One region of the Streptomyces sp. NBC_00885 genome, then DNA from elsewhere that is predicted to be linked to it. Evidence: riboswitches for the same ligand, from Rfam matches in the RefSeq annotation. Region 1 holds a riboswitch; the other holds the start of a gene.
What was found. A riboswitch is a leader RNA that binds a small molecule or an ion and turns the genes downstream of it on or off. The one in region 1 is predicted to bind S-adenosylmethionine.
Positions count from the first base shown of each region.

Region 2: it holds a riboswitch for S-adenosylmethionine, as region 1 does, so the genes downstream of both, thrC (threonine synthase) here and OHA61_RS28995 (aminotransferase class V-fold PLP-dependent enzyme) in region 1, are expected to answer to the same signal.

Region 1 is NZ_CP108796.1:6,401,637-6,409,259, forward strand. It holds gene trpD (anthranilate phosphoribosyltransferase) at 1-1,017, shown strand, start outside; SAM riboswitch class IV at 1,355-1,471, shown strand; gene OHA61_RS28995 (aminotransferase class V-fold PLP-dependent enzyme) at 1,675-3,108, shown strand; gene OHA61_RS29000 (Lrp/AsnC family transcriptional regulator) at 3,167-3,448, opposite strand; gene OHA61_RS29005 (rhomboid family intramembrane serine protease) at 3,445-4,167, opposite strand; gene OHA61_RS29010 (hypothetical protein) at 4,319-4,561, shown strand; gene OHA61_RS29015 (NYN domain-containing protein) at 4,597-5,958, shown strand; gene OHA61_RS29020 (NlpC/P60 family protein) at 6,281-7,306, shown strand; gene OHA61_RS29025 (NlpC/P60 family protein) at 7,504-7,623, shown strand, end outside.
Region 2 is NZ_CP108796.1:4,597,058-4,604,680, forward strand. It holds gene OHA61_RS20910 (trehalose-6-phosphate synthase) at 1-643, opposite strand, end outside; gene OHA61_RS20915 (glucosyl-3-phosphoglycerate synthase) at 899-1,837, opposite strand; SAM riboswitch class I at 1,983-2,110, shown strand; gene thrC (threonine synthase) at 2,128-3,411, shown strand; gene OHA61_RS20925 (MoaD/ThiS family protein) at 3,435-3,710, shown strand; gene OHA61_RS20930 (cold-shock protein) at 4,124-4,327, shown strand; gene groL (chaperonin GroEL) at 4,689-6,311, shown strand; gene OHA61_RS20940 (sigma-70 family RNA polymerase sigma factor) at 6,504-7,623, shown strand, end outside.

The DNA.
Region 1 (7,623 bases):
TGGCCGGGCGTGCTGGAGGCCCTTCTCAGCAACCGCGACCAGAGCGCGGATGCCACCGCTTGGGCCATGGACCGCATCCTCAGCGGCGAGGCGACGAACGCCCAGATCGCCGGCTTCGCGGTGGCCCTCCGCGCCAAGGGGGAGACGGTCGAGGAGATCTCCGGTCTCGTACGGACCATGTACGCGCACGCGAACCTGATCGAGGTGCCCGGGCCCAGCGTCGACATCGTCGGCACGGGCGGCGACGGGGCCAAGACCGTGAACATCTCCACGATGTCCGCGATCGTGGTCGCCGGGACCGGCGCGAAGGTCGTCAAGCACGGCAACCGCGCCGCGTCCTCGGCGAGCGGCGCGTCCGACGTACTGGAGAAGCTCGGCGTCAATCTGGAACTGACCCCGCAGCGGGTCGCCCAGGTCGCCGAGGAAGCGGGGATCACCTTCTGCTTCGCGGTGAAGTTCCACCCGGCGCTCAGGCATGTGGCGGCCGCCCGCAAGGAGCTGGGCATCCGCACCACGTTCAACTTCCTCGGCCCGCTCACCAACCCGGCGAAGGTGAAGGCCCAGGCCACCGGCGTCGCGGACGCCCGGATGGCGCCGATCATGGCCGGAGTGCTGGCCGAGCGCGGATCCTCGGCGCTGGTCTTCCGTGGCGACGACGGCCTGGACGAGCTGACGACGACGGCCACCTCGCGCGTCTGGGTCGTGCGGGACGGGACGGTGCGCGAGGAGGCCTTCGACCCGAGGGAGATCGGCATCGACCTGGTGCCGGTTCAGGCCCTGCGGGGCGCGGACGCCTCGTTCAACGCGGATGTCGCGCGCCGGCTGCTGAGCGGCGAGACGGGGCCCGTGCGGGACGCGGTGCTGCTGAACGCGGCCGGGGCGCTGGTGGCGCTGGAGCCGACGGACGGCACGCTCAACGAGCAGCTTGCGGCGGGCATGGCCAGGGCCGCGGAGTCGATCGACTCGGGTGCGGCGAAGGCGGCGCTCAAGCGATGGGTGGCTGTCAGCAACGTATAGGTCCTGTCCGGCCGATCTTGCCGGGCTCGCGTGCCCTGGCACGCACTCCCCCGTAGCCCTTCGGGCACGGGAGGTGCCCCCATGCTGCGTTGCGTCAGTCGCCGACGCTCCGCGTCGGCTCTCCCCCTGCCTTCGGCGGGGGGACCCCCATCCTCCGGCCTGCGATCGCACGCACCAGACCCCGCTCACTGATCCGGCCTGATCGACCGGACAGGACCTAGGCGCCCTCGGAGAGCGGGTTTTCGGAGCGCGGGCACCGGGGCGCAGTCCCCGTGCCCGCGTTCCGGGATGCGGACACGGCTTGCGGCGGCGCGAACGACTGGCATACTTCTCGGCAGGTCATGAGCGACAGCGAATAAGCCCCGGCTCGCTGTCCGGCAACCCTCCGTCCGTGGCGGGGTGCCCCGGGTGAAGACCAGGCCGCAGGCAGCAAGGTCTGCGGCAAGCGCGGACCCCTGCACACCCTGGGGTCCTGGTCCTCAAGGGAGTAGTCTCGTGAGCAAGCGAATGCGATAGGGCTTCACCGGCCCCCACTTCAGTACGCCTCCGCGCGGCGATCGCCGTGCAGTCGAGGCAACCCCCGTGCGGCGAGCGGCTGTTGAGCGCCCGCACGGGTCTGCCGAAGCCAATTCGCCTGACCTGCCGGGAGATACCGCCATGTCCGCACGCCCCAACGCCGTTGCCACCGCCACGTCTTCTGCCTCCTCCGACTCCTCCGCCGTCTCCGACTCCTCCGCGTGCTCCGGGTCCGCCGACCCCGCCTGCGCGGCGCCGCTGCCGGTGCTCGGCCGCGATGTGACCGTCCCGCTGGTCACCGGCGGCGAGGTCACCTACGCCGCCCTCGACTACGCGGCGAGTGCCCCGGCCCTGCAGCGGGTGTGGGACGACGTCGCCGCGTACGCGCCGTACTACGGCAGCGTCCACCGCGGCGCCGGGTACCTCTCGCAGCTGTCCACCGACCTTTTCGAGAGCAGCCGCGTCACGGTCGCCGAGTTCCTCGACTGCCGCCCGGACGACCAGGTCGTCTTCACCCGCTCGACCACGGACTCCCTCAATCTGCTGGCGGCCGTGATCCCCGCGGACTGCGAGGTCTTCGTCTTCGAGACCGAGCACCACGCCTCGCTGCTGCCATGGAGTGACGCCCGGGTTACCTATCTGAACGCCCCGCGCACCCCGGCCGAGGCGGTCCGCACGCTGGAGCACGCGCTCGCCGGCCGTGACCCGTACGGCACCGCGCTGGTCTGCGTGACCGGCGCGTCGAACGTCACCGGTGAACTGTGGCCCGTGAAGGAGCTGGCGGCCGCGGCGCACGCGCACGGCGCGCGGATCGTCCTGGACGCGGCCCAGCTCGCGCCCCACCACCCGGTCTCCGTGCAGGATCTGGACGTCGACTGGGTCGCCTTCTCCGGGCACAAGCTGTACGCGCCGTTCGGCTCGGGTGTGCTCGCGGGCCGCGCGGACTGGCTGCAGGAGGCCGAGCCGTATCTCGCGGGCGGCGGCGCCTCACGCAAGGTGGCCCGCCGCGCGGACGGCGGTGTCGACGTCGACTGGCACACCACGGCGGCCCGCCACGAAGCCGGCTCGCCGAACGTCATCGGGGTCTACTCCATCGCCTCCGCCTGCAAGGCGCTCACCGAGGCCGGTTTCGACCGGCTGGTGGCGCGTGAGCAGCAGCTCGTGGCGAGGGTGCGCGAGGGCTTCGCGGAGGTCCCGCAGGTGAAGGTCCTCTCGCTCTTCGGCGACGATGCCCCGCGCGTCGGCGTCATCTCGTTCGTGGTCGAGGGCTGGAACAGCTCGCACTTCGCGGCGGCGCTCTCTGCGGAGTACGGCATCGGAGTCCGGGACGGCCTGTTCTGCGCCCACCCGCTGGTGCGCACACTGCTCGGCACCGACCCGCAGGACCCGGGCGAGTGCGGCGCCCCGGAGGCGGAGCCCGGCGAGCGCTCGCTCAACGCGATCCGGGTCAGCTTCGGGGCGGGGACGCCGGACGAGCACGTGGAGCGCTTCGTACGGGCGGTGAGGGAACTGGTCGCGGACGGCGCGAAGTGGACGTACCACACGGAGGACGGCCGCTGCGTCCCGGCGGTCTGACGCCGGGCCCGGCCCCGGCCCGTGCGGCCCGGCCGCACCTTCAGCCCCGCCGGAGGCGCTACGCGTCGAGGCCGATCGCGAACGCCGCCTCCAGGTCGTGCTGCGAGTACGTACGGAACGCGACATGCGTGTCCGTGCCCTCCACCCCCGGGATCTTGCTGATCCGGCCGGGGATGACGTCCGCCAGGTCGTCGTGCTTGGCCACCCGCACCATGGCGATCAGGTCGTACGTGCCGGTGACCGAGAAGACCTCGCTCACGCTGTCGAGCGCGGCGATCGACTCGGCGATCTCGGGGATGCGGTCCACGCTGGTCTTGATGAGCACGATCGCGGTGATCACGGCTGGCGTTCTCCCTCAGTGGCCGCTGCTTGGGCCTTCACTCTAGTACTACGGCGGAAACGTCCCCAGGCGTACAGAAACCCCACCCCGAACCCCACCAGATGCGCCAGATACGCCACCCCGGGACCGCTGCCCGCGCCCTGGGCGGCCAGCCATTGCAGCACGAACCAGAAGATCAGCACGATCCACGCGGGGAAGCGCAGCGGCAGGAAGAAGAGGAACGGGAAGAGACTGGTGACCCGGGCTCTCGGGAAGAGGTAGAGGAACGCGCCGAGCACCCCCGAGATCGCCCCGGACGCCCCCACCAGGGTCTGATCGGATTCGGCGTTGGCCACCGCGTAGGCCAGCAGGGCGAGGTAGCCGCAGCCGGCATAGAACAGGGCGAACTCCAGCTGCCCGACGCGTTCCTCGGCCATCGCCCCGAAGACGTAGAGGAAGAGCATGTTGCCGAGCAGATGCAGCCAACTGCCGTGGACGAAGAGGGCGGTGAGCGGAGTGAGGAGGGCGTCGGGGGAGGCGCTGATCAGTTCTGCGGGGATCACGCCCCACCGCTCGAAGTACTCACTCTGCGCGGTGAGCAGCGCGTCACCGGTGCCGTACACCGGATTGAGGCCCGAGACCGGACTGATCACGAACACGGCACAGCAGATGGCGATCACGCCGTATGTCACCGCGGGCCCAATGACCGCGCCCCGGACCGCACCCCGCCAACCGATCATGGACAGAGCATGGCGTAGTGGGACCGAACGGTACAGGGTGCCTCGCCGCGCCCCGGGGTACCTGCGAGGCCGTAGGGTTACGGGCAGTACACCCGCAGTTCGACGGCGCACAGCGGCACCCGCACCCTGCACGACGAAAGAGGACGGAACGATGACGACGGTTCCCTCGCCGACCGCCACGACCCGCTGGCGCTGCACGCTCTGTGGCAACCTCACACGCTTCGACGTCACCCGCTCCTCCAAGGTCGTGGAGTACGTCCATCTGGACCTGGCCGGAGAGCCGACGGTCGAGGAGCGCGAGGTGGTCAGTGAGACCATCGAGTCGGTGCGCTGCCGCTGGTGCAATGCGGTGGACCAGATCGACCTGGTGGACAGGCCGGGCGCCGGCTCCTGAGGGAGCGGCCCGAACGGGTAGTGGGGTGACGGATCGTGGAGCAGCCTGAGAACGGCGCCGAGCCGGCCGGTGCGGCCGGTGACGCGGCCGAGGCGCTCGACCGCCCGCTGCCGGAAGGCGTACGGCGCCGGGTCGTCGCGCTGGTCTCGGACGCGTTCGGCGGCCTGACCGTCGCCGAACTTCCCACCCAGCTGCGGCAGTACGCCCGATTCACCCCGACTCGTCGTGCCAAGTTCGCGGGCAATGCGATGGCCGCCGCCCTGGAGAACGACCCCGTTTTCCGCCAGCGCATCGGCGAGCGGCTCAGCCAGGCGCAGCCGGAGCTGTCCGCCGCGCTGGAGTCCGGATCGCCCCCAGCGGCCGCCGATCCGGTCGATGTGGCGGCCGCCGCATATGTCCTTCGGCCCACCGGATGGGTGAAACTTGTTGCCGCCGCGGGCGAGGAGGCCCAGCGCGCCGACGCCGAGCGCGCCGACGAGGCCGGGCGGCGCGAGCTGGAGCGGCTGCGCGAGGAGCTCGCCGAGGCGCGCGGGCTGATCAAGAGCGAGACCGAGCGGCTGCGTACGGAGCTGGAGGCGGCACGCAAGGAAGCCGAGTCGCTTCGCCGCAGGCTGCGCAGCGTCGAGAACGACATGAAGCGCGCGGAGGCTGCTCTGCGCCGCAGGGACGCCGACACCGAGTCGATCAGGTCGGAGGCCGCCGCCCAGATCTCGGCGGCCGAGAGCGAGAGCCGGCGGCTCAAGGCGCGACTCGGGGAGGCGGAGTCGGCTGTAGAGGCGGGCCGCCGGGCCGCCCGCGAGGGGCGCTCGATCGAGGACATGCGGCTGCGGCTGCTGCTGGACACCGTGCTCGACGCGGCCCAGGGGCTGCGCCGTGAACTGGCCCTGCCGCCGGCCGCCCTGCACCCGGCCGACACGGTCGACGCGGTCGAGCCGGGCCGGATGTCACCCAAGGACATCGCCGCCCGCGCGCTCTCCGAGACCGATCCCGCGCTGCTCGACCAGCTGCTCGCGCTGCCCCAGGCGCATCTGGTGGTGGACGGCTACAACGTCACCAAGACCGGCTATCCGACGATGCCGCTGGAGAAGCAGCGGCTGCGGCTGCTCGGCGGGCTCTCGGTGCTCGCGGCGCAGACGGGCGCCGAGATCACCTGTGTCTTCGACGGGGCCGAGCTGGCCGCCCCGGTGCTCCTCGCGCCGCCTCGCGGGGTGCGGGTGCTGTTCTCCAAGGCGGGCGTGAGCGCCGACGAGCTGATCCGCCAGCTCGTCCGCGCGGAGCCGCCGGGCCGGCCCGTGGTGGTGGTCTCCACCGACCGGGAGGTCGCCGACGGAGTGGCGAAGGCCGGCGCCAGGCCCGTCACGTCCGCCTTGTTGCTGAAGCGGCTTTCGCGGGTCTAAGTAACTCCCGCGCCTAATGCCCGAATTCGCACCCATCTCGGCTGAACGTAGTGTCAAGTGGCCACTACTACGCGTGTGATGTGAGTAAAGAAACGCTCCGTGACGGAGATTTTTTGCGACAGGATTTGAAGTGATCACAAGAAGGTCACTAGGGTCGGGCCTCGAACCTTCGCGCGGTTGATCGCCCATCCGGGGCGAACAGCGAAGGTACCGCCGAGTCCGTGCAGTTCAGCCTGTTTTGCGGGGGTGCTGAATGCGCGGAGCCGGGGATTCAACCCCCCACAGCCCGGTAGGCGGCTCGAGGAAGAAGGAGCTCGCCTTCGTGGCGTCCCACCGTCGACCCAAGCAGCCGAGCCGCACCCGCGTGACCGTGCTCACCGCGACCGCCGCCGCGGCCGTAGCCCTGACCTCCCAGGCCGCACAGGCCCAGCCGACCCCGAGCAAGAGCGAGGTCAAGGAGAAGGTCGACAAGCTCTACGAAGAGGCGGAGAAGGCCACCGAGAAGTACAACGGGGCCAAGGAGCAGCAGGAGAAGCTCGAGAAGGAAGTCGACGCGCTGCAGGACAAGGTCGCCCGCGGTCAGGACGAGCTCAACACCCTGCGCGACGGCCTCGGTTCGGTGGCGAGCGCCCAGTACCGCTCCGGCGGCATCGACCCCGCGGTGCAGCTCTTCCTCTCCTCCGACCCGGACACCTACCTGGAGAAGGCCTCCGCGCTGGACCAGCTGGGCGCCAAGCAGACCGAGGCGCTGGCCGACATCCAGGCCAAGCAGCGGACCCTCGCGCAGCAGCGCAAGGAGGCCCAGGACAAGCTGGGTGACCTCGCCGACACGCGCAAGCAGCTGGGCGTCAAGAAGAAGGAAGTCCAGAGCAAGCTCGCCGCCGCGCAGAAGCTTCTCAACTCGCTGACCGCGTCGGAGCGCGCCGCGCTCTCCGCCGACGAGTCCCGCGCCAACCGCGACAACTCGCGTGCGGACCTCGGCAACTCGGTCCCCGCCTCGCAGCGTGCGGGCGCGGCCTTCGCCGCCGCGCAGAGCAAGATCGGTTCGCCGTACGTCTACGGCGCCTCGGGCCCCAGCTCCTTCGACTGCTCCGGACTGACCTCCTGGGCGTACTCGCAGGCCGGTGTCTCCATACCGCGCACCTCCCAGTCGCAGGCCAACGCCGGTACCCGCATCTACTCGCAGGGCGGGCTCCAGCAGGGCGACCTGGTCATCTTCTACGGCGACATGCACCACGTCGGCCTCTATGCGGGCAACGGCCAGGTGCTGCACGCCCCGAAGCCCGGCGCCAGCGTGCGCTACGAGTCGATCAACAACATGCCGTTCCAGTTCGGCGTGCGTATCTGACACGCGCCTCGCGCCCGCCCAAACGGGCGAATTACGTCACTTCCAACTGACGTCGCGCCCCGCCGGTGACCTGTGGTCTCCGGCGGGGCGTCACTTTGTGTGCCCATCACGGTCTTTGGACGCTGTGTGCTCGCACGACTACTGTCTGCCGCGCAACATCCCTCGTACATGTCGTACAGCGGAAGGGAGCGCGGCCCGTGGCGTCCCACAGACGGCCCTCACAGCCCGGCCTCACTCACACTGCCCGGGGCACCGTCCTGTCCGCGGCGGCGGCGACCGCCGCCGCGGCTCTCGGCGCCGCCCCTGCGAGCGCCGAC
Region 2 (7,623 bases), 1.8 Mb from region 1:
TGAAGGCCTCGGCCCAGCGGTGGGTGAGGAAGGCGGCCCGGTCGGCGCCGAGGATGCCGCCGAGCAGTTGGGCCGCGATGTCGTCGGGCAGCATCCGGAAGTAGTCGACGGGGGCCCACGGCGTGTGCGAGAAGTGGCCGATGCGCAGGTCCGGGCGGTGGGCGCGGAGCATCCGGGGCACCAGCGCCAGGTGGTAGTCCTGCACCAGAACGGCCGCGCCCGGCGCGGCCGCCTCGGCCAGCGCATCGGCGAAGGCGTGGTTGTACGCCTCGTAGGAGGCCCACTGGCGGCGGAACTCCGCGTCGAAGACCGGCTCCAGCGGCGTCTGGTAGAGCATGTGGTGGACGAACCACAGCACCGAGTTCGCGATCCCGTTGTACGCGTCGGCGAACACCCCGGCGTCGATGTCGAGCATCCGCACCCCGGGCTCGGCCACCCCGCGCCGTACGGCCTCGCGATCGCCGTCGCCGAGAGCGGCGCAGACCCACACCGAGTCCGATTCGGAGTCGATCGCGGAGAGGCCGGAGACCACGCCGCCTCCGCCCCGGCGGGCGTCCAGCGAACCGTCCTGCTGACGTGTGTATGTGACCGGGCCGCGGTTCGAGGCGACTAGGACCTGGGCGGCAGGCTGCTCGGAGACCATGTGCCGAAACCTAGCCCTTCCGGTAAACCCTCAAACGTGCGTACGGCCGGACTGCGCCACTAGGCCCTGTCCGGCCGATCTTGCCGGGCTCGCGTGCCCTGGCACGGCACCTCGCTGCGTTGTCGTCAGTCGCCGACGCTCCGCGTCGGCTCCTTCCTCCGCCTTGCGATGCACCACGCCAGACCCCGCTCACTGATCCGGCCTGATCGACCGGACAGGACCTAGGTGCGCCACCCGGCGTGTCACTGTGCGTGCTCACGCCGCTCGCCTCGCCGCGTACTCGCCGATCTCGCGCATCGGAGGCCGCTCCTGCGTGTCCACCGCATGTGTCCGGGGTACGAAGCCCCCCTCGGCCCGCTCGAACTGCGTGAGCGCAGGCCGCACCAAATGACCCCTGGACAGGCGCAGTTGGGCGGTCCGGTAGATCGCCGCGGCCATCCGTCCCAGCGCCTGACCGTCCTGGTGGCGGTGCTTGCGCGAGCCGACGTCCACCTGCGCCAGCGCGTCCAGACCGACCGTGTGCAGTGCGTCGACGAGCAGGCCCAGCTCCACTCCGTAACCCACGGGGAAGGGCAGCCGCTCAAGGAGCGAGCGCCGCACCGCGTACTCCCCGCCCAGCGGCTGGACGAACCCGGCGAGCTGCGGCCAGTGCAGATTCAGCAGCGGCCGCGCCACCAGCTCCGTCACGCGCCCGCCCTGACCTGCCCTCTCGCCCAGCGGCCGGTCGTACATCGCCTTGACGAACTGCACATCCGGGTCGGTCAGCAGCGGCCCCACGATCCCGGAGACGAAATCGGCCGAGAACTCGCGCAGATCCGCGTCGACGAAGCAGACGATGTCGCCGCTGGTGACCATCAGCGAGCGCCACAGCACCTCGCCCTTGCCCTGGACCGCGGGAATCCGGGGCAGGATCGCGTCCCGGTGCACCACGCGCGCCCCAGCCGCCGCGGCCACCTCGCCCGTGCGGTCGCTCGACCCCGAGTCCACGACGACCAGCTCGTCGACGAGCGGCACGGTCTCCATCAGCTCACGCCGGATCACGGAAACGATCTCGCCGACCGTCTCCTCCTCGTCGAGCGCGGGCAGGACGACGCTGATGGTGCTGCCGCGCTTGGCGGCCATCAGCCGGCCGAGCGGGCGGTCGGCCAGGGACCAGGAACGCCTGCTCAGCCAGCGTTCCACCTCTTCCAGCACGTGCGGGTCTCCCTCTGACATCGAGATCCTGTGATCCGTCTCGCGGTTCGGACGACTATCTCAACCATCCAGGCCTTCGGTTACAGTCTTGAACAACGCAGATGACCGTCGCATGCCGGGGGTCATCACGCTGACAATCGAATACCGCTCATCCAGAGGGGCAGAGGGAACGGCCCGTTGAAGCCCCGGCAACCCTCCCGCCGACCGCGAGGTCACGGTGGGGAAGGTGCCAATTCCGTCTCGTGGCGAAATGCGCCGCGAGGAAGATGAGGAGAAAGGGCCTCGCCACCATGGCTGTGCAGACTGTCGCAAGCACCACCCCCGTGAACCTCGGTCCCGCCGCGGCGCTCTCGTGCCGCGAGTGCGGAGAGCGTTTCGACCTCGGCCCGATCTTCGCCTGTGCCTCCTGTTTCGGGCCGCTGGAAGTCGCCTACGACCTGCCGGCGGACGACCCCGAGGCGCTGAGGAAGCGGATCGAAGCGGGTCCGAACAACATCTGGCGCTACGCCCCGCTGCTGCCCGTCCCCGCCGACGTGGCCGAGAAGCCGAACATCAACCCCGGCTTCACCAAGCTCGTCAAGGCCGACAATCTCGCCCGTGAGCTGGGCGTCACCGGCGGCCTGTACATCAAGGACGACTCCGGCAACCCGACGCACTCCTTCAAGGACCGTGTCGTCGCGATCGCCGTCGAGGCCGCCCGCGCCTTCGGCTTCACGACTCTCTCCTGCTCCTCCACCGGCAACCTCGCCGGCGCGGTGGGCGCGGCCGCCGCCCGGGCGGGCTTCCGGTCCTGCGTGTTCATCCCGCACGACCTGGAGCAGGGCAAGGTCGTCATGGCCGCGGTGTACGGCGGCGAGCTGGTCGGCATCGAGGGCAACTACGACGACGTCAACCGCTTCTGCTCCGAGCTCATCGGCGACCCGCTGGGCGAGGGCTGGGGCTTCGTCAACGTCAACCTCCGCCCGTACTACGGCGAGGGTTCCAAGACGCTGGCGTACGAGATCTGCGAGCAGCTCGGCTGGCGGCTGCCCGACCAGATCGTCGTCCCGATCGCCTCCGGCTCGCAGCTCACGAAGATCGACAAGGGACTGCAGGAGCTGATCAAGCTCGGCCTGGTCGAGGACAAGCCGTACAAGATCTTCGGCGCCCAGGCCGAGGGCTGCTCTCCGGTGTCGACGGCCTTCAAGGCCGGGCACGATGTCGTACGGCCGCAGAAGCCGAACACCATCGCCAAGTCGCTGGCCATCGGCAACCCCGCCGACGGCCCCTATGTACTGGACATCGCGCGCCGCACGGGCGGCGCGGTCGAGGACGTCAATGACGAGCAGGTCGTCGACGCGATCAAGCTGCTCGCGCGGACCGAGGGAATCTTCGCGGAGACCGCGGGTGGCGTGACCGTGGGCGTGGCGAAGAAACTGATCGAGCAGGGCCTGCTCGACCCGGCGCTCACCACGGTCGTGCTCAACACCGGCGACGGTCTCAAGACCCTCGACGCCGTTGCCCCGACGACCGGCCCCACGGCGACCATCCGCCCGAGCCTCGAGGCGTTCCGCGACGCCGGCCTGGCCCGCTGACTACCTACGGAAGGCAGAACACCATGAGCGTGAACGTCCGCATCCCCACCATTCTCCGTACGTACACGGGCGGTCAGGCCGAGGTCCCGGCGGAGGGCGCGACGCTCTCCGAGGTGATCGCGGACTTGGAGAAGAACCACACGGGCATCGCCGCGCGCGTCCTGGACGACCAGGGCAAGCTGCGCCGTTTCGTGAACGTGTACGTGAACGACGACGACGTCCGTTTCGAGCAGGGTCTCGAGACGGCGACCCCGGACGGTGCGGGCGTTTCGATCATTCCCGCCGTCGCCGGCGGCTGAGTCACCCAGCGTCAGTAGAATTGCCCCCTCCGCAAGAGAAGCGGAGGGGGCAATTCTCTATGGTTGAGCGCGGTACAGTTGGGGAAGCCCCCTCCGCTGCCTGTGCCGACCGCATATGAGAATGCGCCCTGGCCCATCAAGAAGCAGCCAATGTGTTCGATCGAAATGCACTCGTAAGTGCCATTTGCCGGGCCCGACTTGCCCCGGAATTTCTTGAATTCTGTTCAATCATCCGATCGCGCGTGCCCAGATTTCTCGTCTGATTGACCTGTTGCAGAGGGCAGTTGGGCAGATACATTCAGCCGCGGTCGACGCGTTCCGGCGCACACTCTCCTTCCTGTCGGGAGGGTGAGGTCTGACCCGGGTCCGCGAAGTGCGGTCCTGTGCAAGGGCCAGTAATAGGGGAGTTAGGCATGGCTCAGGGCACCGTCAAGTGGTTCAACGCGGAGAAGGGGTACGGCTTCATCGCGGTCGACGGTGGTGCGGATGTTTTCGTCCACTACAGCGCGATCCAGATGGACGGATACCGCACCCTTGAAGAGGGTCAGCGGGTCGAGTTCGAGATCTCGCAGGGCCAGAAGGGGCCGCAGGCGGACATGGTCAAGCTCGCCGTCTGATCTCGGCGCGATCGGCCACCGACGCACTCACGCGACACACTCACGGCGAAGGGCCCGCATCCTAGGGGGATGCGGGCCCTTCGTGCGTCCCCGGCCGTGTCCACGATGTGTCGGAGCCGCTTGCGCCCGCCCGTCGCCCGACCACCACCCCTCATCGAGGCTCTTCGAGCCGCTTGCACTCTCCTGGGTCGAGTGCTAATCATTGGCGTTAGCACTCTGCAGGTGAGAGTGACAGCTTAAGGACCGGGTCGGTGAGGCCCGAAGGGTCGGCGGGGCAAGGAACCGCACGGCTCTCAGGCCGTCCGTCGCGGGCGCCAGCGCGGTCCGGAGAATCCACCCCAGTCCGGGAGGACCACTTCACATGGCCAAGATCATCGCGTTCGACGAGGAGGCACGGCGCGGTCTCGAGCGCGGGATGAACCAGCTCGCCGACGCCGTCAAGGTCACCCTTGGCCCCAAGGGCCGCAACGTCGTCCTCGAGAAGAAGTGGGGCGCCCCCACGATCACCAACGATGGTGTTTCCATCGCCAAGGAGATCGAGCTCGAGGACCCGTACGAGAAGATCGGCGCCGAGCTGGTCAAGGAAGTCGCCAAGAAGACGGACGACGTCGCCGGTGACGGTACGACCACCGCGACCGTTCTCGCCCAGGCGCTCGTCCGCGAGGGCCTGCGCAACGTGGCGGCCGGCGCCAACCCGATGGCCCTCAAGCGCGGCATCGAGAAGGCCGTCGAGGCCGTCTCCGGCGCCCTGCTGGAGCAGGCCAAGGACGTGGAGACCAAGGAGCAGATCGCTTCGACGGCCTCCATCTCCGCCGCCGACACCCAGATCGGCGAGCTCATCGCCGAGGCGATGGACAAGGTCGGCAAGGAAGGCGTCATCACCGTCGAGGAGTCCCAGACCTTCGGTCTGGAGCTGGAGCTCACCGAGGGTATGCGCTTCGACAAGGGCTACATCTCGGCGTACTTCGCCACCGACATGGAGCGTATGGAGGCGTCGCTCGACGACCCGTACATCCTGATCGTCAACTCCAAGGTCAGCAACGTGAAGGACCTCCTTCCGCTGCTGGAGAAGGTCATGCAGTCCGGCAAGCCGCTGCTGATCATCGCCGAGGACGTCGAGGGCGAGGCTCTGTCCACGCTCGTCGTGAACAAGATCCGTGGCACCTTCAAGTCCGTCGCCGTCAAGGCCCCGGGCTTCGGCGACCGCCGCAAGGCGATGCTGAACGACATCGCCATCCTCACGGGCGGCACGGTCATCTCCGAGGAGGTCGGTCTCAAGCTCGAGAACGCCGGCCTGGACCTGCTGGGCCGCGCCCGCAAGGTCGTCATCACCAAGGACGAGACCACGATCGTCGACGGCTCCGGTGAGAGCGACCAGGTCGCCGGCCGCGTCAACCAGATCCGTGCCGAGATCGAGAACTCCGACTCGGACTACGACCGTGAGAAGCTCCAGGAGCGCCTCGCGAAGCTGGCCGGCGGCGTGGCCGTCATCAAGGCCGGTGCCGCGACCGAGGTGGAGCTCAAGGAGCGCAAGCACCGCATCGAGGACGCCGTTCGCAACGCGAAGGCGGCCGTCGAGGAGGGCATCGTCGCCGGTGGTGGCGTGGCTCTGCTCCAGGCTTCCTCGGTCTTCGAGAAGCTCGACCTCGAGGGCGACGAGGCGACCGGCGCCAACGCCGTGAAGCTCGCGCTGGAGGCCCCGCTCAAGCAGATCGCCGTCAACGGTGGTCTCGAGGGCGGCGTCGTGGTCGAGAAGGTGCGCAACCTGGCTGTCGGCCACGGTCTGAACGCCGCGACCGGCGAGTACGTCGACATGATCGCCGAGGGCATCATCGACCCCGCGAAGGTGACCCGCTCTGCCCTGCAGAACGCGGCCTCCATCGCGGCGCTGTTCCTGACCACCGAGGCCGTCATCGCCGACAAGCCGGAGAAGGCGGGCGCCGCCGCTCCGGGCGGCATGCCGGGCGGTGACATGGACTTCTGAGCCTGACGGCTCGGACCCGGTCCTGACCGAGGGCGGTACCCCCACTCCCAGGGGGGTACCGCCCTCGGGCGTTTCAGGTTCCGGGCCCGGCGAGGGCTGGGGCGTGTTTGTGTTATCCGATCGGCGCCGACGGGTCTCCTTGGGGCAGGACCCTGAGCGACGGGGTCGAACAGGCAATGGGCGAGGGCACGTATGCGCAGGGACGACAAGTACCGTCCGGAACTGGTGACGGATGCGAGGGCGGGGGACCAGCAGGCCCGGGAGCGGTTGGTCGCCGACTACCTTCCCCTTGTCTACAACATCGTCGGCCGGGCACTGGACGGCCACGCGGACGTCGACGACGTGGTGCAGGAGACCATGTTCAGCGCACTCGACGGACTCGGCGGGCTGCGCGATCCCTCCCGTTTCCGCTCCTGGCTGGTCGCGATCGCGATGAACCAGATACGCCGGCGCTGGACGCTCCAGCAGCAGACGGCGACAGCCCCGCTGGACCGCGTGGCGGAGACCGCCGACCCGACCGGTGACTTCGTGGATCTCACCATCCTGCGTCTGGGGCTGTCCGGACAGCGCCGAGAGGTCGCCGAGGCCACCCGCTGGCTGGACGAGAGCGATCGTGAACTGCTGGCCCTGTGGTGGCAGGAGGCCGCGGGACAACTGAACCGTGCCGAACTGGCCGGGGCGATGGGCGTCACTCCGCAGCACGCCGCGGTCCGCATCCAGCGGATGAAGACCCAACTGGAACTGGGCCGCGTCGTCGCCCGTGCGCTGGCCACCGAGCCGTGCTGCTCCGAACTGGCCGACGTCACCGCGGCCTGGGACGGGCAGCCCTCGCCTGTGTGGCGCAAGCGAATCGCCAGACATGTCCGCGGGTGCGCCGGCTGCTCGGGGCACTGGTCGAATCTCGTACCCGCAGAGGGACTGCTGGCCGGCATGGCGATGGTGGTCCCGCTCGACGGCTACCCTCCCGTTCCGCTCGGCCAGTTCGGCGCGGCCGGCCACGGGGACTTCGCCGGGACGGGGCAGCCCGGGGACCCGGCCGGCGGGGCAGGCGGAGGGCTGGGAGCAACGGGCGGAGGGCTGAAAGCCGTGACGGCGGCGGTGGTCGGCGGGGTCGTGGTCGCCGGACTCCTCCTCGCCCTGGTGTGGCCCACGGCGAAGGCTCCGGCCGACCGGGCCCCGGTGGCGGCTCCACCCGCGGCGACGGCCCCGAAACCCACCCGCAGCCCCAGTCCGGCACCCACACCGAGTCCCACCGCCTCAGCCGTACCGAAGCCCCCGAAGTCCCCGAAGCCGCTCAAGCCCTCCCCGTCCG